4 regions of the Kitasatospora sp. Ki12 genome follow, and region 4 is predicted to be linked to each of the others. Evidence: riboswitches for the same ligand, from Rfam matches in the RefSeq annotation. Region 4 holds a riboswitch; each other region holds the start of a gene.
What was found. Region 4 has a riboswitch for cobalamin ahead of ACYP53_RS04120 (FecCD family ABC transporter permease). Riboswitches for the same ligand answer to the same signal wherever they lie in the genome.
Positions count from the first base shown of each region.

Region 1: another riboswitch for cobalamin. It lies ahead of nicT (Nickel transporter NicT); the one in region 4 lies ahead of ACYP53_RS04120 (FecCD family ABC transporter permease).
Region 2: another riboswitch for cobalamin. It lies ahead of ACYP53_RS19205 (peptidase); the one in region 4 lies ahead of ACYP53_RS04120 (FecCD family ABC transporter permease).
Region 3: another riboswitch for cobalamin. It lies ahead of ACYP53_RS00805 (cobalamin biosynthesis protein); the one in region 4 lies ahead of ACYP53_RS04120 (FecCD family ABC transporter permease).

Region 1 covers NZ_BAAIHT010000002.1:2,460,168-2,465,403, reverse strand. Annotated here, with positions in the region: gene ACYP53_RS28420 (hypothetical protein) at 1-1,011, opposite strand, end outside; gene ACYP53_RS28415 (ArsR/SmtB family transcription factor) at 1,084-1,467, opposite strand; cobalamin riboswitch at 1,550-1,763, shown strand; gene nicT (Nickel transporter NicT) at 1,796-2,911, shown strand; gene ACYP53_RS28405 (type B 50S ribosomal protein L31) at 3,002-3,250, opposite strand; gene rpmG (50S ribosomal protein L33) at 3,328-3,492, opposite strand; gene rpmB (50S ribosomal protein L28) at 3,653-3,889, shown strand; gene rpsN (30S ribosomal protein S14) at 3,889-4,194, shown strand; gene ACYP53_RS28385 (CobW family GTP-binding protein) at 4,200-5,236, shown strand, end outside.
Region 2 covers NZ_BAAIHT010000002.1:349,728-354,963, reverse strand. Annotated here, with positions in the region: gene ACYP53_RS19210 (FAD-dependent monooxygenase) at 1-1,127, shown strand, start outside; cobalamin riboswitch at 1,251-1,370, shown strand; gene ACYP53_RS19205 (peptidase) at 1,472-2,551, shown strand; gene ACYP53_RS19200 (flagellar hook-length control protein FliK) at 2,581-3,060, shown strand; gene ACYP53_RS19195 (prenyltransferase/squalene oxidase repeat-containing protein) at 3,441-4,979, shown strand; gene ACYP53_RS19190 (hypothetical protein) at 4,976-5,236, shown strand, end outside.
Region 3 covers NZ_BAAIHT010000001.1:187,214-192,449, reverse strand. Annotated here, with positions in the region: gene ACYP53_RS00815 (putative cobaltochelatase) at 1-1,068, opposite strand, end outside; gene ACYP53_RS00810 (cobyric acid synthase) at 1,196-2,710, opposite strand; gene ACYP53_RS00805 (cobalamin biosynthesis protein) at 2,707-3,675, opposite strand; cobalamin riboswitch at 3,817-3,949, opposite strand; gene ACYP53_RS00800 (helix-turn-helix domain-containing protein) at 4,147-4,830, shown strand; gene ACYP53_RS00795 (alpha/beta hydrolase family protein) at 5,109-5,236, shown strand, end outside.
Region 4 covers NZ_BAAIHT010000001.1:974,046-979,281, forward strand. Annotated here, with positions in the region: gene ACYP53_RS04095 (amino acid ABC transporter permease) at 1-421, shown strand, start outside; gene ACYP53_RS04100 (amino acid ABC transporter ATP-binding protein) at 418-1,221, shown strand; gene ACYP53_RS04105 (CGNR zinc finger domain-containing protein) at 1,334-1,921, shown strand; gene sodX (nickel-type superoxide dismutase maturation protease) at 1,982-2,344, opposite strand; gene sodN (superoxide dismutase, Ni) at 2,604-2,999, shown strand; cobalamin riboswitch at 3,088-3,226, shown strand; gene ACYP53_RS04120 (FecCD family ABC transporter permease) at 3,320-4,399, shown strand; gene ACYP53_RS04125 (ABC transporter ATP-binding protein) at 4,534-5,236, shown strand, end outside.

The sequences.
Region 1 (5,236 bases), on a different contig from region 4:
TTCGAGCTGGGCGGCGAGGTCGCCGTCGGGGTCGAGCACGGGTGCGGCCTGGCCGAAGGCGTAGGTGGGGGAGTGCGGGTCGAGCTCGGCGGCGCCGGTGGCGACGAGCACGGTGGGTCGTTCCAGGGCGGCGCCGTAGACCGAGACCGAGCCGTGGTCGCCGATCAGGCAGTCGGCGGCGACCAGGGCGGCCTGCCAGCCCTGGTGGGGCGGGATCAGGCGCAGGCCCATCCGGCGGGCGCTGTCGAGCAGGGCCTCGGGGTCGTGCCGGCTCCAGATGTTGGGGTGGAGGACGACGGCCACGGTGTACTCGTCGGCGGGCAGTCGGCGGACCAGGCGCCGGGGCAGGTCGGGGCGGCGGCCGAATAACGAGTGCTCGCTCCAGGTGGAGTTGACGACGACGAGCCGCCGCCCGTCGACGGCGCCGAGCGCGGCGCGGTAGGCGTCGCGGGAGCGCAGGCTGCGCAGCATCCGGTCGAAGCACGGGTCGCCGACCACGCGGGCGACGTCCAGGGCCTCGGGGCAGGAGGCCCGGAGCCGGTCCAGCTGTTCGGGGTGGGAGAGGCCGAGGACGTCCACGAACACCCGGCCGCGGTGGGTGAGTTCGTTGCGGGACAGGCCGGCGGAGCTGACCGCGTCGCCGGTGGACTCGGTGACCAGGCGGTTGTAGCCGGCGCCGTGCGGGAGGACGACGAGGCGGGCGTCCAGCCGGTGCATGGAGGCGTGGACGGCGCAGGCGACGGCCAGGTCGAAGCGGTGCCGGACGGCGTCCTCCCAGTCCAGCACGGTGTAGCCGGGCAGGCCGTGGAGGTATTCGTCCAGGGCGCGGTCGGCGAAGGCGGAGCCGGGGTTGACGGTGAAGTAGCGGGCGATGCCGTCGGGGTTCAGCAGGCTGAGGACGTCCAGCACCCGGGTGGCCGAGGTGAGGGTGCGGGCGACCGCCAGCACGCGGGCTCTGACCGGTCGGGTGTTCCAGCGGTCGGCGGGCCAGGCGTGGGGGTGGGACGGCACACCATGATCGTACTCATCCGGGGTGCCGGCCAGGCGGCTGTCGCCCGAGTGTCGGTCAGCCCGCAGCTGTGGTCAGCCCGCCGCGGCGGTGGGTTCGTGGTGCTCGGCGGCGGCGCACTCGTCGAGGAGGGGGCGCATGGCCTCGTCCACGAGCCGGTAGCGCACCACACGTCCGTCCCGGTCGCCGGTGACCACGCCGGCCGTGCGGAGCAGCCGCAGGGCCTGGGAGACGGCGGGGTCGCGCATGCCGGTGGCGACCGCGAGGTCGGTGACGGCGAGCGGGCCGGCCCGGTGGAGGGCGAGCAGCAGGGCGAGCCGTCCGGGGTCGGAGAGCAGCGAGAACCGCTCGGACCAGGACCGGACGTGCGCGGTGTCGCCGATCGCGGCGATGGCCTCGCACACCCGGTGTCCGTCGATGGTGCGGTGGCCCGCGCGGTCGGCCGGTACGAGATGCATGACCGCATTCTTGCAGGCGGGGGGCTGTGATCCTGGACACCTGCGCAGGTGCGCAGCCTTGCACGGGTCGGGGGCGGACCCCTACGGTGTAGCCCGCCGTGGTGCTCGGGAAGACCGGTGACGGACCTTCAGTGGTCCCAGCCCGGAGCGGCCCTCGCCACTGTGATCGGGTGAATTCCTTCGTCCTCGACGGATTTCAGTCCGTGTCCACGAAGCCACTGGGCGCCTCGCGCACCCGGGAAGGCGGACCCGGATGTCCCGTAAGCCAGGAGACCGGCCGCGGCACTTCACGAAGTGATTCCACGAGGTGTTGGAGCGTGATCCGGACATGACCCTGCCCGAAACCGTCGCCGCGGAAGCCAAGGCGGCGCCGTCCGTGCTGCCCAGCTTCAGATGGAAGCGCGAGGACACCGTCCGCACGGCCGGGCTGATGGGGGTGATCCTGGCCATGCACGTGGTGGCCTTCGGGACGCTCGTCTTCCTGGTGGCGCCCGAACGGTACGCGGTCGGTACCCAGGTCTTCGGGGTGGGCCTGGGTATCACCGCGTACACCCTCGGCATGCGGCACGCCTTCGACGCCGACCACATCGCGGTGATCGACAACACCACCCGCAAGCTGATGGCGGACGGTAAGCGGCCGGTCTCGGTGGGCTTCTGGTTCGCCCTCGGGCACTCCTCGATGGTGGTCATCATGGCCGCCCTGGTGGCGGGCGGCGCGCAGCTGGCCAACACCCTGATGGACGACGAGTCGACCACCCACAAGTGGCTCGGCGTGGTCGGGACGACCACCTCCGGCGTGTTCCTCTACCTGATCGGCGCGCTCAACCTGGCGGCGCTGCTCGGCATCGTCAAGGTGTTCCGGGCGATGCGGGCCGGGCAGTACGACGAGGCGGAGCTGGAGGCGCACCTGGACTCGCGCGGCTTCATGGCCCGGGTGCTGAACCGGGCGACCCGCTCGATCACCCGGCCCGGGCAGATGTTCCCGGTCGGCATGGTGCTGGGGCTGGGCTTCGACACCGCGACCGAGGTCACCCTGATGGTGATGGCGGGCTCCGGCGCGGCCTCCGGGCTGCCCTGGTACGCGATCGTCTGCCTGCCGCTGCTGTTCGCGGCGGGGATGAGCCTGTTCGACACCCTGGACGGGACCTTCATGAACTTCGCGTACCAGTGGGCGTTCTCGAACCCGGTGCGCAAGGTGTACTACAACCTGACCATCACGGGGCTGTCGATCGCGGTGGCCTTCGTCATCGGCACCATCGAGCTGGTCGGGGTGCTGCACGAGAAGTTCGACCTCACCGACCCGGTGAGCGGCTGGATCGCGGACATCTCGCTGGACAACGTCGGCTACGCGATCGCCGGGCTGTTCGTGGTGGTCTGGGCGCTGGCGATCGGGTACTGGAAGGTCGCCAAGGTCGAGAAGCGCTGGGCGCCGCAGGAGCAGTGAGCCGCGCCGGCCCCCGTCGTCACACGCCGAACGGCGCCTCCCCGGGTGGGGAGGTGCCGTTCGGCGTTCCTCGGGCTCAGTTCCTCGGGCTCAGTGCTGGTCGCCGTAGCGCCGGCGGAAGCGCTCGACCCGGCCCGCGGTGTCCATCACGCGGGACTGGCCGGTGTAGAAGGGGTGGCTCGCCGAGGAGATCTCGACGTCGATCACCGGGTAGGTGCGGCCGTCCTCCCACTCGACGGTGCGGTCGCTGCCGACCGTCGACCGGGTCAGGAAGGCGAGGCCGCCGACCTTGTCGCGGAAGACGACCGGGCGGTAGGAGGGGTGGATTCCGGGCTTCATGGACGGGCTCCTCTCGGGGGCCTGCGGGGTGCTGGGGTTCTTGTCGGGTGTCGGGTGTCGGGTGCGGGCGCCGCCGGTCAGCGCTCCTCGCGGAAGTCGACGTGCCGGCCCGCGACCGGGTCGTACTTGCGCAGGACCATCCGGTCCGGGTCGTTGCGGCGGTTCTTGCGGGTCACGTACGTGAAGCCGGTGCCGGCGGTGGAGCGGAGCTTGATGACGGGGCGCAGTTCGCTGCGGGCCATGGGGCGTCCTCCTGGCGTCTGGGTCCTGGGTCCTGGGTCCTGGGTTCCGGGTCGCGGGTCTCGGGGTGCTGGGTCGAAACCGTACACCGAAATGGAAGTCATTTTCATCTGGTGTAACGTGAGCCCGGTCCTGCCCATTCCCGGACGCCAGGGAGCATTCATGTCCGCCCGCTGCCAACTCACCGGCCGCCGGCCCGGCTTCGGCAACGCGATCTCGCACTCGCACCGCCGCACGAGCCGCCGCTTCGACCCCAACATCCAGCGCAAGCGCTACTGGCTGCCCAGTGAGGGCCGGTACGTGCGGCTCGTCCTCAGCGCCAAGGGCATCCGCACCGTCGACACGATCGGCATCGAGGCCGCCGTCGCCCGTATCCGCGCCCGGGGGGAGAAGGTCTGATGGCCAAGCAGAGCAAGATCGCCAAGAACGAGCAGCGTCGCGCCACCGTCGCCCGCTACGCCGAGCGCCGCGCCGAGCTGAAGCGGATCATCGCCCACCCGGGCACCGGCCCCGTCGAACGCGCCGCCGCGCAGGCCGAACTCGCCCGCCAGCCGCGCGACGCCAGCGCCACCCGGATCCGCAACCGCGACGCCGTGGACGGCCGCCCCCGCGGCTACCTGCGCGCCTTCGGCCTCTCCCGGGTCAACCTGCGCGTCCACGCCCACGCCGGCCACCTGCCGGGCGTCCGCAAGGCGAGCTGGTGAGCGCGATGGAGGCCATCCCGGGGCGGATCAAGCTGCCCGTGGTCGTCGTCGCCGGACTGCACGAGGGCGAACGCCGGACCGCCGTCGAGGAACTGGCCGCCGCCGCGGTCGACGCCGTCGTCCTGCGGCACGACCTGCGGGACGCCTCGCTCGGCCTCGTCCACCGGGAACTGTGCGACGCCCGGGGGACGTTCGACGCCGACGACGTGCCGCTGACGAACGACTGCCCGTGCTGCGCCCTGCGCGAGGACCTGCTGCCCCGGCTGCTGGAGATCGCCGACGAAGGCCGGTACGGGCTCGCCGTCGTCGAGCTGTGGGGTGGCAGCGACCCGCACCCGGCCGTCGAGGTGATCGCCGGCGGGGAGTCCGAGGGGCGGCCCCTCGCGGACGCCGTCGAACTCGCGGGTGTCGTCACCGCCGTCGACCCGGACCGGCTGATCGGCGAACTCTCCGTCCCCGACGACCTGGTGGAACACGGCCTGCACACCGCCGAACGGGACGAGCGGACCCGTGCGGAGGCGCTGGCCCACCAGATCGAGTACGCCACCACGATCGCCGTCCCGCGCGCCACGGCGCACGCGCCGGGGCTCGCGCTGCTGCGTCAGCTCCATCCGACCGCCCGGGTCGTCCGGCTCGGCACCGGCACCCTCACCCGGGCCGCGCTCGGCGGCTTCGACGTCGCCGCCGCCCGCGACCGGGTCAACCCGGCCCTCGCGCTGCTGCCCCAGGAACGCGACGAGGCGGGCGTCACCACCCTGGTCTGGGAACGCCGCCGGCCCCTGCACCCGGAGCGGTTCCACGAGGCGCTGCACCAGCTCGTCCCCGCCGCACAGCGCAGCCGCGGGCGGTTCTGGCTGGCCAACCGGCCCGACCTGATCCTCGCCTGGGACGCGGCCGGGGCCAACCTCGCGGTCGAGGAGTGCGGGCCCTGGCTCGCCACCCTGCCCGACGCGGCCTGGGAGCTCTACCCGCCGGCCCGGCGGGCCGCCGCCGCCCTCGACTGGCATCCGCTGCACGGCGACCGGGTCCAGCAGCTCAGCTT
Region 2 (5,236 bases), on a different contig from region 4:
TCCAGGCGGTGCTGGAGCACGCCGACGGGCGTCAGGAGGCCGCCGGTACGGGCTGGCTGGTGGGCGCCGACGGCGGGCACAGCCAGGCACGCAAGCTGGTCGGCAGCGCCCTCGCCGGGAAGTTCAAGGGCGAGAAGTTCCTGATGGGCGACGTGAACGCCGACCACGACCTCGACCCGCACAGCATGTACACCTTCTTCTCGCCGCACGACGGCCCGCTGCTGGTCTTCCCCATGGAGGGGGACCGGCTGCGACTGATCGCGAACATCCCCACGGACGAGCAGCGCACCGCCACCCGGGAGTGGCTGCAGCAGGTGGTGGACGAGCGCGCCGAGCGCCCGATCCGCATCCGCGACTCCCGCTGGCTCACCGTCTTCGAAGTGCACCACGCCCAGGTGCCCGAGTACCGGGTCGGCCGGGTCCTGCTGGCCGGCGACGCGGCGCACGTGCACAGCCCGGCCGGCGGCCAGGGCATGAACACCGGCATCCAGGACGCCCACAACCTGGCCTGGAAGCTCGCCCTCGTCAGCACCGGCCAGGCCGGCCCGGCCGTACTGGACAGCTACCACGCGGAGCGCCACCCGGTCGGAGCCCAGGTGATCCAGTTCGCCGGCACGCTCACCCGGGTCGCCACCCTCGCCAACCCGATCGCGCAGAAGCTGCGCAACAAGGGGATGCACCTGCTCACCGGCCTCGCCCCGGTCCGCCAGGCGATGGCCGACCGCACCGAGGAGACCGCGGTCGCGTACCGCAGGAGCCCGATCGTGGTCCGGGGCCGCGGCGGCGGCGACCTGCACGCCGGTGACCACCTCCCCGCGGCCGGCCCGGAGCTGCGCGCGGCGCTCGCCGGAGCCCACGAGCACGTGCTGCTCACCGTGGCGGTCGACGGCTCGGCACCCGCACCGGTGAGAGGTCTGACGGTACGTCAACTCCTGGTCGGCGCCAACGCCCCTGCCTCGACGGGCTACGACGCCGCGCTCCAGGACCCCGACGGCCACGCGGCCGCCCGCTACGGCCTGCCGAACGGCGGCCGGATCATGGTCCGCCCGGACGGCTACGTCGCCGCGATCGCCCCACTGGACGACGACGCGCCGCTGCACGCCTACCAGGCGCTGCTGCGGGCGTAGGGCCCGTCTTCGAACCACCGCCGGGGTGGGCCCCGCCGGCCCACCCCGGCCAACCGTCACCGATGCCGTGATGTGGCGCACGATCCCTTGACCGGATCTTTGCGGTTTCGCCATGATGAGCCGTCATGTTCTGACTCCGCCGTCGGGGGAAGTCCGGTCCGAATCCGGCGCTGACCCGCAACGGTAGGCCGCCGACCCGCGTCGGTGGCGAGCCCGAGTACCCGTCGGCGGAGGTGTGTCGTCCCCTCCTCCCGTCGTGGTCTGCGGGCCGGAGCTCCGAGGGCTGCCCCGGCGCGTTGCCGACGTCCTTCGGGCCCCTGCGTCCAGGCCCGGAAAGGCACTCCATGCCCGCGCTCCGCCGCACCCTCCTCCGCCCGCTCGGTCTGCTCGCGATACCCGCCCTTGCCCTCGCCACCGCGCTTCCGGCCGCCACCGCCGCCCAGGCCGACACGACGTCGTCCCGGACCGTCCGTCCGGACGCCGCCGCGGCCGGCTGGCTGGCCCGGCAGCTCGTCGACGGGGACCACTTCGAGTCCGTCTTCAACGGCACCGCCTACCCCGACCAGGGCCTGACCGTCGACGCCGTGCTCGCCTTCGCCGCCTCGCACAGCTCCGACCAGGCCGCCGCCAAGGCCACCGCCTGGCTGGCGAAGCCCGAGGTGATCAGCGGCTACCTCGGCGACGGCACCACCGAGGCCTACGCGGGCGCCACCGCCAAGCTGCTGCTGGCCGTCGAGGTGCGCGGCGGGAACCCGGCGGGCTTCGGCGGGGTCGACCTGCCGGCCCGGCTGCGCTCGCTGCAGACCGCCGAGGGCCGCTTCTCCGACCGCTCGCAGTGGGGCGACTACAGCAACGCCTTCGGCCAGTCGCTGGCCCTGATCGCCCTGCACCGTACGCCCGGTGACGCCCCGGCGGCGGCCGTGGACTTCCTCGCGAACAGCCAGTGCGCGGACGGCGGCTTCCCCGTCTCCTTCGGCCAGACCTCCTGCACCAGTGACTCGGACGCCACCGCGCTGGCCGTCCAGGCCCTCGCCGCCACCGGCCGCACCACCAAGGCGAACGCGGGCCTGACCTGGCTGACCGCCCACCAGAACGCCGACGGCGGCTTCGCGGCGGCCGGGGCGACCGCCTCCAACGCCAACACCACCGGCCTGGCAACGCAGACGCTGCTGGCCGGCGGGCACTACGGCACCGGCCTCAAGGGCTGGAGCCGGCTGGTGAAGTTCCAGCAGGGCTGCTCCGCCGACCCGGCGGCGCGCGGCGCGGTCGCCTACGACGCGTCCGGCTTCAACGGGGCCACCGGTGCCCGGGCCACCGCCCAGGCCGTCCTCGGCCTGGCCGGCACCCCGCTGGCCACCCTCTCGGCCGCCGGGGCGCGCCCCGACGCGCCCACCCTCGCTTGCCCGGCCCCGGCCGCACGCTGAACTCGCCTGACATCAGGAGGACTTCACTCATGACCGGTACCTTCACCCGGGCCCGTGCGGCCCGCCGTGCGCTCGGCTCCGTCGCCGCCGTCGCGGCTCTCACCGCCGGCCTGCTCGGCGTCTCCGCCGTCCAGGCCCCGCAGGCCCGGGCCGCCTCCTGCGACGGCACGACCGGGGTCACCGTCGTGGTCGACTTCACCGCCGTCGGCGGCGGCATCGAGACCGGCTGCGCCCCCGGCGACCCGGCCAGCGGGCTCGCCGCGCTGACCGGCGCCGGATTCTCGTACGCCTTCCACCCGCGCTTCCCGGGCTTCGTCTGCAAGATCAACGCCTTGCCGACGACCTGCACCAACCCGACCGGCAGCGCCTACTGGTCGTACTGGCACGCCCAGCACGGCGGCCCCTGGTCGTACAGCAATCTGGGTGCGGGCAGCTACAACCCGGCGCCCGGCGACGTCGAGGGCTGGTCCTTCGGGGCGGGCGCCCAGCCGGGCGTCACGGCGCCCTGACACCCGCCCGCCGGCACGCTCTCGGCCGTCCCGGGGCGCCGGCGCGCCCTCCGACGTTCCGGACCGGCGGCACCATGGCGACGCGGGTGCCGCCGGAGCCCGGGGCGGCGGTCTGACGGTCCGTTGACTCCGAATCCAGCACTGTGGTCTGATGAAACGATTTTTGCCCTCGGCATTCAGGGGAAGCCGGTCCGACTCCGGCGCTGACCCGCAACCGTAGGCCCACCACCCGGTGGGTGAGCCGGAATGCCTGGACCGGGGGCCTGTTCACAGAGCACTTGCGTCGTCGCGGACTACGACGCGGTCAGGGCGGTCCCCCCTTCCCGGGGTGACCGCAGGCTGCGCCGTTGTCTCCCGCGTCGACCGACCAGGGAGTCGTCGTGAGGGTCAGCACCAGTCGCACACGTCACAGGAACCGGGACCTCGCGTCGCTGGTGGCCGCCGGCGCCGTCACGGCCGCCGCCTGCGGCACCGTCCTGCTCGGGCACGCCGGCGCCGCGACCGCCGCCCCGGCGCCGACCGCCACCAACGGCGCCCCGGCGGCCGCGTCCGCCGGAAGGACCCCCGACGCCGCCAAGGGCAGCGCCTACCTCACCGACCCGGCCCGTCTGATCGACGGCCGCTACTACGAGGGCTTCCCGGCGTTCGCCGACTTCGGCCTCACCGTCGACGGCGCCTACGCCCTCGCCGCCACCGGCACGGACGACGCCGCGCTGCGGAGGATCGTCGACTTCCTGGACCAGCAGGGCAAGGACGCCAGCGAGCGCACGGTCAACGACTGGACGGCCATCGGCACCGAGTACGCCGGCGGCGGCTCGATCGGCAAGGAGGCCCTGCTCGCCGAGGCGGTCGGCCGCGACCCGCGCGCCTTCGGCGGCCACGACCTGATCGCCGCCCTCGCCGGCCTGGTGTGCACCAAGGCCGACGCGAACACCGGCTGCGACGCCCCGGGGAACTACACCTACGCGACCTCGGTGTTCTCCCAGGCGCTCGCCGTCATGGCCCAGCTCCGGGCCGGGGAGTCGACCAGCGCCGCCCCCGCGATTGCCTACCTGAAGGGCCTCCAGCACCCGGACGGCTCCTGGCCCAGCCTGATCCCCGCCACCGGCGACTCCGACGTCGACAGCACGGCGATGGCCGTGATGGCCCTCGCCCTGGTGCCCGGAGGCGAGGCCTCCCAGGCCGTGGAGAAGGGGCTCGGCTGGCTCGCCGCCCGGCAGCTGCCCGACGGCGGCTTCCCCGGCGCGGCCGGGGACTCGACCAACTCGGCCGCCCTCGCCGTCCAGGCCATGACGCTGCGCCAGTCCTCGTACGGTGCGCAGATCGGCAAGGCGCTGGACTTCCTCGCGGGCCAGCAGAACGGCGACGGCGGGTTCAACGTCGCCGCAGCGGGGCAGCGGGGATCGGACGTCCGGGCCTCGACGCAGGCGCTCGGCGGTGCGACCGGCATCTCCTTCGGCACGCTCTCCCGGAACCTGAACGGAACACCGACGCCGACGCCGACGCCGACGCCCACCGGGACGGGCACCCCGACCGGCACACCCACGGGTACACCGACAGGTACGCCCACGGACACCCCGACCGGGACGCCCAGCGGGACTCCCTCGGGCACGCCGAGCCCGACGGGCTCCGCCACGACGACGGCGCCCGCCCCGGCGTCCACGTCGCCTTCGACTCTGCCTTCGACCTCGCCCTCGACCTCGCCCTCGACCTGGCCCGATGGGCTCGACATCCCGGCCGGGGACGGCCGAGCCCCCGCCGACGGCGCGCCGGCCCGGACCGGTTCCGGCAGTCTCGCGAGCACCGGGAGCCAGGCCCTGGCGCTGACGGCCGGCGCCGGTGCGCTGACCGCGCTCGGCGCCGCAGCCGTCCTGGTCGCCCGTCGCCGGGCCGGTGGCGCCGCGGGGCGGCACCGGTGAGCCGGGGACCGGGCTCGCGCTCCGGGCGGCTGTCCGGGGCGGCGGCGCTGACCTTCGCCCTCGCCTGCGGCGGCGTCGCGGGGGGCACCGCCCCGGCGTCCGCGGCGCCGCTGCCGATGGACCAGTGCACCCCGACCACCGGCGTGGTGCTGGCCGTGGACTTCGGGAAGTGGGGCGGCCCGCTGCTGCGTTCCTGCGGGAGCACCCCGACCACCGGCTACGCCCTGCTCAACCAGGGCGGTTGGAAGACCACCGGC
Region 3 (5,236 bases), 790 kb from region 4:
GCCGTCGCCGCCTCCGTCACCCTCGGGCTCCGGGTCGGGCTCGGGGTCGTCCTGCTGGGCGTGCTCCTCCAGCGTGCGCTCCAGCTGCTCCTCGTCCAGCCCCGGCGCGTCGAAGGGGTTGCGGCGGCGCCGGTGCGGCAGGGCCAGCCTGGCGGCCTGGCGGACGTCCTCCTCTGCCACCTCGGTGCGGCCGTCCCAGGCGGCGAGCGCGACGGCGGTGCGGGCCATCACGATGTCCGCGCGCAGGCCGTCCACCTCGAACGCGGCGCAGACGGCGGTGATCTGACGCAGCGCCACCTCGGTCAGCTCGACCTTGGGAAGCAACTCCCGTGCGGCCGTGATGCGTTCGGCGAGCGCCCGCTCGTCCTCGGCGAACCGCGCGGCGAAGCCGGCTGGGTCCGCGTCGTACGCGAGCCGCCGCCGCACCACCTCGGCGCGCTCGGCCGGGTCCCGGGTGGCGGCGATCTCGACGGTCAGGCCGAACCGGTCGAGCAGCTGCGGCCGCAGCTCGCCCTCCTCCGGGTTCATCGTGCCGACCAGCAGGAACCGGGCCGCGTGCCGCACCGACACGCCCTCGCGCTCGACGTACGAGCGACCCATCGCGGCGGCGTCCAGCAGCAGGTCCACCACGTGGTCCTGGAGCAGGTTGACCTCGTCGATGTAGAGCACGCCGCGGTGCGCCTTGGCGAGCAGACCGGGCTCGTACGCCTTGACGCCCTCGGCCAGCGCGCGCTCCAGGTCGAGCGAGCCGACGATCCGGTCCTCGGCCACGCCGACCGGCAACTCGACCAGCTGGGAGGGGTGTTCACTGCTCGTGGCGGAGGCGTGCGGCCCGTCCGGGCACTGCGGGTCGGGCGTGGCCGGGTCGCAGGCGAAGCGGCAGCCGTCCACGGTGGCGATGGACGGCAGCAGGCCGGCCAGCGCGCGCACCATGGTGGACTTCGCGGTGCCCTTCTCGCCCCGCACCAGCACGCCGCCCACGGCCGGGGAGACCGCGTTCAGCAGCAGCCCGAGCCGCAGGTCGGCCATGCCGACGATCGCGGTGAACGGATAGCGGACGTCACTCATGCCGTACCCCACTCCTGTCGTGCCCGGTCCTGCGGTCGTCCTGGGCTCGTGCGAACCCGGCTCATGCCTTCTCGGCCCTGCGGTCGTCCCGGGCTCGTGCGAACCCGGCCCTGTGGTCCTACCAGGCTCATGCGTCACTCCCAGGTGCCCCGGGCGGCAGGAACGGCAGCGATCCGGCCGCCGGCACCCCGCCCTCGATCAGCTTCCACAGCGCGTCGGTGTCCGCGTGCTCCTCGATCAGGTCGCCCAGCCGGTCCAGCCGGGCCTCGCGGGCCGCGGCGAAGCAGGTGTCCGGCGCCGGGACGAACGCCCGGCCCGCCAACGCGGCGACCTCGCGCAGGAGTTCGCGGCGGAAGCCGTCGTTCTCCAGCGCGCCGTGCCAGGTCGTGCCCCAGACCGAGCCCACCCGGCAGCCGTCCAGGAAGGGTTCACCCCCCTCCACCGCCACCACCCCGTGGTGGATCTCGTAGCCCTCGACCCGCTGCCCGTACGCCTCGCCGACCGGCCGCGCCAGCACCTTCTCGACGCCGAACCGCACATGCGTCGGCAGCAGGCCGAGCCCGTCGACGGTGCCCGCCTTGGACTCCACCTCGTCGACGATCCCGCGCGCCAGCATCTGGTAGCCGCCGCACACCCCGAGGACCGGCAGCCCGGCCGCCGCCCGCGCCTTCAGCGCCGGCTCCAGGCCGCGCTCGCGCAGCCAGGCGAGGTCGGCGACGGTGGCCCGGGTGCCGGGCAGCACCACCAGGTCGGCGTCGGCCAGCTCCTCCGGCCGGGTCGCCCAGCGCACCAGGACGCCCGGCTCCTGGGCCAGCGCGTCCAGGTCGGTGAAGTTGGACAGCCGGGGGAAGCGCACCACGGCCACCCGCAGCACGTCCGCGCCGAGCGGCCCGCGCCCGTCCACCCGGTCCACCACGGTGGACAGGTCCAGCGAGTCCTCGGCGTCCAGCCACAGCCCCGGCAGCATCGGCAGGGTACCCAGCACCGGACGGCCGGTCAGCTCGTGCAGCATGTCCAGTCCGGGCGCCAGCAGTCGCGCGTCGCCGCGGAACTTGTTGACGAACCAGCCCGCCACGTGCCGCTGGTCCTCCGCCGACAGCAGCGCCAGCGTCCCGTACATCGCCGCGAACACGCCACCCCGGTCGATGTCCCCGACCACCACCACCGGCAGCCCGGCGGCCGTGGCCAGACCCATGTTGGCGATGTCCCGGTCGCGCAGGTTGATCTCGGCGGGTGAGCCCGCGCCCTCGCAGACCACCACCTCGTAGCGGTCGCGCAGATCGGCCAGGCACTCCAGCGCGCGCTCCAGCAGGACGGGCTTGCGCTCGCGGTAGTCCAGCGCGCCCACCTCGGCGACCGGCCGGCCCAGCAGCACCACCTGACTGCGGCCGTCCGCGCCGGGCTTCAGCAGCACCGGGTTCATCGCCGCCTCCGGCTCCACCCGGGCGGCCTGGGCCTGCATCGCCTGGGCGCGGCCGATCTCGGCACCGTCGGCGGTGACGAAGGAGTTCAGCGACATGTTCTGTGCCTTGAACGGCGCGACCCGCACGCCCTGGCGGGCCAGCCAGCGGCAGATGCCGGCCGTCACCACGCTCTTGCCCGCGTCCGAGGTCGTTCCCGCGACCAGCAGAGCGTTCGTCATGCCCTTCCCCTCTTTCCCAGGAGCGCGCGCAGCAGGACGTGCCCCGCGACCGTCGTACCCAGCGCCAGCGCGCCCACCCGCCGGGAGAGCGCGCAAGCCCGCTCGATGTCGTCCACCGTCACCGGCCGCAGCTCCTCGCCCAGCACCGGACGGTGCTCCACCCGTTCCCCGTACCGCAGCGTCCCGCCCAGCCGGACGCCCACCGCGCCGGCGAACGCCGACTCCGCCTGGCCCGCGTTCGGGCTCGGGTGCGCGGAGCCGTCGCGCCGCCAGACCCGCCAGGCCGTCCGGGGGTGCGGGGCGGCGGCCACCGTCAGCAGCGCGGTCAGCCGGGCACCGGGCCAGCCCGCTACGTCGTCCAGCCGGGCCGAGGCCCAGCCGAACCGGGCGTAGCGCGGCGAGCGGTGGCCCACCATGGCGTCCAGGGTGTTCACCGCGCGGAACGCCAGCAGGCCGGGCGTGCCCGCGAGGGCGCCCCAGGCCAGCGCGTTCACCACGGCGTCGGCGGTGTTCTCGGCCACCGACTCGACCACCGCGCGGGCGATCTGCTGCCCGTCCAGCGCGCTCGGGTCCCGCCCGCACAGGTGCGGCAGCCGCTCCCGGGCGGCCGGCAGGTCGCCGTCCGCCAGCGAGCGGCCGATCGTCCGGGCCTCCCGGGTCAGCGAGGTGCCGCCGAGCACCGTCCAGGTCGCGGCCGCCGCCAGGGCCGCCCGGCCCAGCGGACGCCGGCCCACCGTACGGTCCAGGGCGAGCGCGCCCGCCGCGACCGCGCCCACGCACAGCGCCGTGTACCCGGCCCCGGCCGCCCGGTCGTCCCGCCACAGCCGCCGCTCCAGCCGGGTCGCGGCGCTGCCGAAGAGCGCCACCGGATGGCCCCGGCGCGGATCGGCGAACCGGGCGTCGGCGGCGTAGCCCGCGACGGCGCCCAGCGCGAACACGGCGGCGCGGGCCAGCGGAGAGGTCATCGGCCGCACGACGGAGAGCAGAACAAGAACAAGGAGGAACACGGCGGAAGGCCGCTCGGAGTCCGACAGGGCGGGGCAGCCTGCATTGCGTGCGTGTCCTCACTCAGGGTCCGCGCCCTGGATCGACGTAGCGGGGGCGAGAGTCTCCTGGCTTCCGGGTCGGACGCACCCCCGGGGCCTTCCAGCGGCTTCTGACGGCCCGCCGTGGCGATTGTTTCCGAGCGTGCTCCCCGGTGACAGTGGCGGGACCGCGCCGGACTCGCACCGGCTTCCTCTCCATGCCTCCGATTGGCCCCAGGATCCCATCACGCGCCCGAACCGGGAGTCAACCGAGGTCACGGAGGGGTTGGTCACACGGGAGACCGGCCGACGGGCTGTGGGATCGCCCAGCGGCGCACCGCTCCGGTACCGGCCATTCCGTGCGTTCGGTCGGTGGGGCCGCGCCGTGGTCCGCGCCTAGCGTTCGGTGCCATGCGCCGCAGAAAGCCCCCCACCGCCCCGCCCCCGGTGCCGTTCTCGCCCGCGGCCGCCCGCGCCCACCGGGCGGACCTCGGCCTGACCCCCGACCAGGTCGCCGAGGGCATGGCCGCGCACGGCGTCCGGCTGCTGCCCGCCCACGTCCTCGCCTGGGAGAACGGCGAGCTGCGCCCCAGCGAACCGGAGTTCATCGCCCTCGCCCGCACCCTCTGGTGCCCCGCCGCCCAGCTGATGGACGGCCGCCCGGTCCGGCTGCGCGACCACCGGGTCGCCCGCGAACTCGGCCAGGCCGCCGTCGCCGACCGCACCGGCACCACCCTGGCCGCCTACCGGCAGGCCGAACTGACCGACCGGTGGGACGGCGACGAGGACCAGACCCGCGCCCTCGCCGACACCCTCGACCTGACCCTGCCCGAACTCGTCGCGGCCACCGGCCGCCTCGCGGAACTCGACCACCTCCTCCGCCAGTGCGTCGCCGGCCGCTGGCAGCCCCACCTCCGCGCCCTCACCCGGATCGTCCCGGCCCCCGCCGACACCCTCGCCGCCGTCCTCGCCACCCTCCACCAGGAGCACCACGTCCCCACCCACTGGGGCGCCACCACCCGCGCCACCCCGCCTCCCGCCACCGACACCCTCGTCCCCCGCTTCTGGCACCTCCTCACCACCGAGTCCCCCTAGGGCGTGTCTTGTGGATCTTTGCCGGGTCCGCGACGCCAGGGCACGCACCTCGCCGCGTTGTCGTCAGTCGCCGATGGCCCCCAGCCTTCGGCCGGGAGGTGCCCCCACCGCATGGACTCCCTCCTCCGCCTTGCGATGCACGCACCCTGACGCCGCGGCCTGATCCGACAAGATCCACAAGACACGCCCCGGGGCCCCGCCGAGTGACCCGGACGGCCCAGTCCGGTGGCCGGGCGGGCGGGGCGCCGGTGGACTGGTGCACGAACACCGTCCGGTCCGTGAGCAACAGAGCGGGGAACGATATGCGCTGGGGAACCGCTGCCGCCGTGGCGGCCGCCGCCGTCGGGGCCGGGGCCGTGGTCCTGGTGGTCGGCCGCCGGGCCTCCGAGCGGATGCTCCGCCCGGT
Region 4 (5,236 bases):
GCAGACCGAGGCCGCGCACGCGCTCGGCATGAGCCAGTTCCAGACCATGCGGCGGATCATCCTGCCGCAGGCCATGCGGGTGATCATCCCGCCGACCGGCAACGAGACCATCTCGATGCTCAAGACCACCTCGCTGGTCTCGGTGATCTCCCTGGAGGAGATCTTCCGGGCCGGCCAGGTGATCTACTCTCGGAACTACCAGAACATCCCGCTGCTGATCGTCGTCAGCCTCTGGTACCTCTTCTTCACCTCCGTGCTGACCATCGGGCAGTACTACATCGAGCGCCACTACGCCCGGGGCTCCAACCGCACCCTCCCGCCCACCCCGCTGCAACGGCTGCGGGGCCTGTTCGCCGGGAAGCCCGCCCCGAAGACGACGGCCGACGTCGTCCCGGGGCTCGAGGGAGGTGGTCACGTATGACCGATCTGACCAAGACCCCCGCCGACGCCGTCGCGGCCGCCGAGCCCATGGTCCGCGCCGAGAACGTGCACAAGTCCTACGGCCCGGTCGAGGTGCTCAAGGGCATCGACCTGGAGGTCAAGCAGGGCGAGGTGTTCTGCCTGATCGGCCCGTCCGGCTCCGGCAAGTCGACCTTCCTGCGGTGCATCAACCACCTGGAGAAGATCAACGGCGGCCGCCTCTGGGTGGACGGCGAGCTGGTCGGCTACCAGCAGCGGGGCGACAAGCTCCACGAGCTCAGGGACCGCGAGGTCGCCGTCAAGCGGCGCGACATCGGCATGGTCTTCCAGCGCTTCAACCTGTTCCCGCACATGACGGCCATAGAGAACGTCATCGAGGCGCCGGTCCAGGTCAAGGGCGAGAACAAGGCCGCCGCCCGCGAGCGCGGGATGGCCCTGCTGGAGCGGGTCGGCCTCGCCGACAAGGCGAAGAACTACCCCTCCCAGCTCTCCGGCGGCCAGCAGCAGCGCGTCGCGATCGCCCGCGCGCTGGCCATGAAGCCCAAGCTGATGCTCTTCGACGAGCCCACCTCGGCGCTCGACCCGGAGCTGGTCGGCGACGTCCTCGACGTCATGCGCGGCCTCGCCGAGGAGGGCATGACGATGGTGGTCGTCACCCACGAGATGGGCTTCGCCCGCGAGGTCGGTGACGCGCTGGTGTTCATGGACGGCGGCGTGGTCGTCGAGGCCGGCAACCCCCGCGAGGTCCTCACCAACCCGCAGCACGAGCGCACCAGGGCCTTCCTCTCCAAGGTGCTCTGAGCCCGTACCGTCGGCGCCCGGCAGGCAGCTCCTGCCGGGCGCCGACGTTTTCCTCGCCCTGGTAATAGGCTGGAAGCAGTCAGCCCGTTACCGATCTTCTGGAAGGACCTCCGTGGAGCTCGCCTCGTACGCCGATCTCGCCGTTCGGCTGGTGAACACCGAGGAGCCCGAGCGCGGCACCGACGCGCTGACCTCCGTGGACGCGGTCCGCGCCCTCTTCTCCGACTCCTCGCGGGCCGCCGCGCTCGCCGACGAGTCCGACCTGCCCCGGCTCCGGGCCGTACGGACCCGGCTGCGCGGCGTCTTCGAGGCCGCCGCCGACGGGGACGAGATCCGGGGCGTCGACCTGCTGAACAGCCTGCTGATGGAGTACCCCGTCAGCCCGCTGGTCTCCGGGCACGACTACCTGGACGACGCCGGACGGCCGCGCTGGCACCTGCACCTGGCCGACAACTCGCCGACCGCCACCGCGCACTTCAGCGCGGTCGCCTGCATGGGCCTGGCCGTCCACCTGACCGAGCTGGGCGCCGACCGGCTGGGCATCTGCCAGGCCGCGCCCTGCCGCAACGCCTACCTGGACACCTCGACCAACCGGTCCCGCCGCTACTGCTCGGACCGCTGCGCGACCCGGGCCAACGTGGCCGCCTACCGGGCCCGCAAGCGCCAGGAGGCGGAGGCCGCGCTGGGCGGCAAGCCGTAGGGCTTCCTCCGCCGTCCCCAGGCGTCCTCCGCCGTCCTCAGACGTCCTCCTCGGGCGTCCTCAGACGTCTTCCGCCCAGACGCCCAGGCGGCGGGCCAGGCCCGGCACCCGGGCCAGCGGCGGGGCGAGCAGCAGCCGCTCCAGCCGGCGGCCCGGCGCCAGCCAGGCCGGGTGGGGGCGCAGCCGCAGCAGCACCCGGCCGAGCACCAGCTCGTCCGGGACGGCACCGTAGCTGCGGCTGTCGCTGTCCACCGGACGGTTGTCGGAGAGCAGCCACCAGCCCCCGGCCCGGCGCCCGGCGGCCCGCTTCACCACCAGCAGGTCCTGCTGGAAGGGGTGCCGGAAGAGCACCACGGCCCCCGGCCGGATCGGCGCGCCGTAGCGGACCAGCAGCTGGTCGCCCTCGCGCAGGGTCGGGACCATCGACGGGCCCGCCACGTCGACCAGCCCGAACGGCAGGGCACCGCCCCGCTCCCGGCCCACCGGTTCCGTGCTCCGTGCCACGACTCCTCCTCCCGCCCCCGTCCGGCCCCAGTCTGCCGTACGGACCGTCACCTGTTCGATGTCCGGATTGGCCTGGTTCCGGGTCCGTCTTTTGCCCTAGGCCCACCGCCCGATCGCGAAACCACGAGGGCGGAAGGGTAATCTCGGGCGCGGGAAGACGATCTAAGGAAGGACTCCCATGTTCTCTCGTCTGTTTGCACCGCGTGCCACCGCCCACGCCCACTGTGACCTGCCCTGCGGCGTGTACGACCCGGCGCAGGCCCGGATCGAGGCCGAGTCGGTCAAGGCCACCCAGGAGAAGTACCAGGCCAACGAGGACGCGCACTTCCGCGCCCGCGCCGTCATCATCAAGGAGCAGCGCGCCGAGGCCGTCAAGCACCACATCTCGGTGCTGTGGAGCGACTACTTCAAGGCCCCGCACTTCGAGAAGTACCCGCAGCTGCACCAGCTGATCAACGACACTCTGAAGGCCGCCTCGGCCGCCAAGGCGTCGACCGACCCGGCCACCGGCCAGGCCCTGCTGGACCTGATCGCCGAGGTCGACAAGATCTTCTGGGAGACCAAGCAGGCCTGAGCCTGACGCGTCGCCACCCGACCGCCCCCGTCCGCACCGCCGGACGGGGGCGGTCGTGCGTTCCCGTCCGGCCCGAAGCTGGTAAGGGTCACAGGTGCTGAGCGGCTGTTATGCTGCCAGGGCGTCCGAGGGGGAAGTCCGGTGCGAATCCGGCGCTGACCCGCAACGGTGAGCGCGGTCCCAGAGACCGTGCCAGCCCGATCGCCCCCGGCCGCTGACCTCCCGACAACTCGCCGCGGACTGCGAGGGGAACGGCGCCCCGGCACGCCCGCGGACCGCGCCCGCCCCGGCGCGCCCCCGGCCCGAGGCAAGGCGCACCCGTGAACCGCGCACCCGCGAACCGAGCGGCCGGCCCGCCCGTCAGCCGCATACCCGCGCTCCCGCTCGCCGCCGGCCTCGCCGCGGCCCTGCTGCTCTCCCTGGTCTGCGGGGTCGCGTTCGGCTCCTCCGAGCTCGGACTCCCCCGCGTGCTGCGGCTGCTGGGCGCCGGGCTGACGGGCGGTCGGCTGGAGGCCGGCGAGGCGGCCGGGTACGCCATCGTCTGGGAGATCCGGCTGCCGCGCACCGTCCTGGCCGCCGTGGTCGGCGCCGGGCTGGCCGCCACCGGGGTCGCCGTCCAGGCGCTGGTGCGCAACGCGCTCGCCGACCCCTTCGTCCTCGGCATCTCCTCCGGCGCGGCCGTCGGCGCCAACGCCGTGCTGCTGTTCGGCGCCTTCGCCTCGCTCGGGGTGTGGGCGGTCTCCGCCTCCGCCTTCGGCTCCGCGCTGGTCGCGATGGCGCTGGTCTACCTCGCCGCCCGCACCGCGTACGGGCTCACCCCGCTGCGGCTGGTGCTCACCGGCACCGCCCTCTCCTACGGCTTCTCGGCCGGCACCACCCTGATGGTCTTCGCCGCCGACCGCGGCGAGGCCGCCCGGGACGCCATGATGTGGCTGCTCGGCAGCCTCGGCGGCGCCACCTGGGGCTCGGTGCCGATCGCCGCCGCCACCGTCCTGGCCGGGCTCGCGTACCTGGCCTGCGCCGCCGGACGGCTGGACGCGCTGGCCATGGGCGACGAGACCTCCGCCTCGCTCGGGGTGGACCCGAACCGGCTGCGCCGCGAACTGTTCGTGGTGACCGCCGCCGTCACCGGCACGGTGGTCGCGGTCAGCGGGGCGATCGGCTTCGTCGGGCTGCTGGTGCCGCACCTGGTGCGGATGCTGGTCGGCGCCGGGCACCGCCGGGTGCTGCTGGTCGCCCCGCTCGCCGGCGCCCTGCTGCTGGTCTGGGTGGACATCGCCTCCCGCACCCTGCTCGCGCCCGCCGAACTGCCCGTCGGGGTGTTCACCGCCGTGCTCGGCGTCCCCGTCTTCCTGCTGATGATGCGCCGCCGCGGCCACGCCTTCGGAGGCAACCGGTGACCGACCCGGCCCTGGTGACCGACCCGGCCCTGGTGACCGACCCGACCCTGGTGACCGACCCGACCCTGGTGACCGGCCCGACCGGCCGGACCGGTCCGGCGGGGGCGCAGGACCTCGACGTCGACGCCGTCTCGGTGGAGCTGGCCGGCACCCGGCTGGTCCACGAGGTGAGCCTGGCGGCCGCCGCCGGGCAGGTGATCGGACTGGTCGGGCCGAACGGCAGCGGCAAGTCGACCCTGCTGCGCTGCGTCTACCGGGTGCTGAAGCCGGCCGGCGGGGCGGTCCGGCTGGACGGCGCCGACCTGCACGCGCTCACCGCCCGCGAGTCGGCCCGTCGGGTGGCCGCGCTGACCCAGGAGCACTCCGCCGAGTTCGACTTCACGGTGGCCGAGGTCGTCGCCATGGGCCGGCTGCCGCACCGGCGCGGCTTCGGCGCCCCGGCCGAGGGGGACCGGGAGCGCTGCGCCGAGGCCCTGCGCAAGGTCCGGGCCGGGCACCTCGCCGAACGGGGCTTCCTGAGCCTGTCCGGGGGCGAGAAGCAGCGGGTGCTGTTCGCCCGGGCGCTCGTCCAGGAGCCGCGCCTGCTGGTCCTCGACGAACCCACCAACCACCTCGACATCGCCCACCAGTTGGAGGTCCTGGCGCTGGCCCGCGAGGCCGGGCCGACGGTGCTCACGGCACTGCACGACCTCAACCTGGCGGCGGGCCACTGCGACCTGCTGTACGTGCTCCGGGAGGGCCGGATCGTGGCCTCCGGGCCACCCGGCGAGGTGCTCCGCCCCGCCCTGCTGGCCGAGGTGTTCGGCGTCCGGGCCACCCCGGTCCGGCACCCGGGGA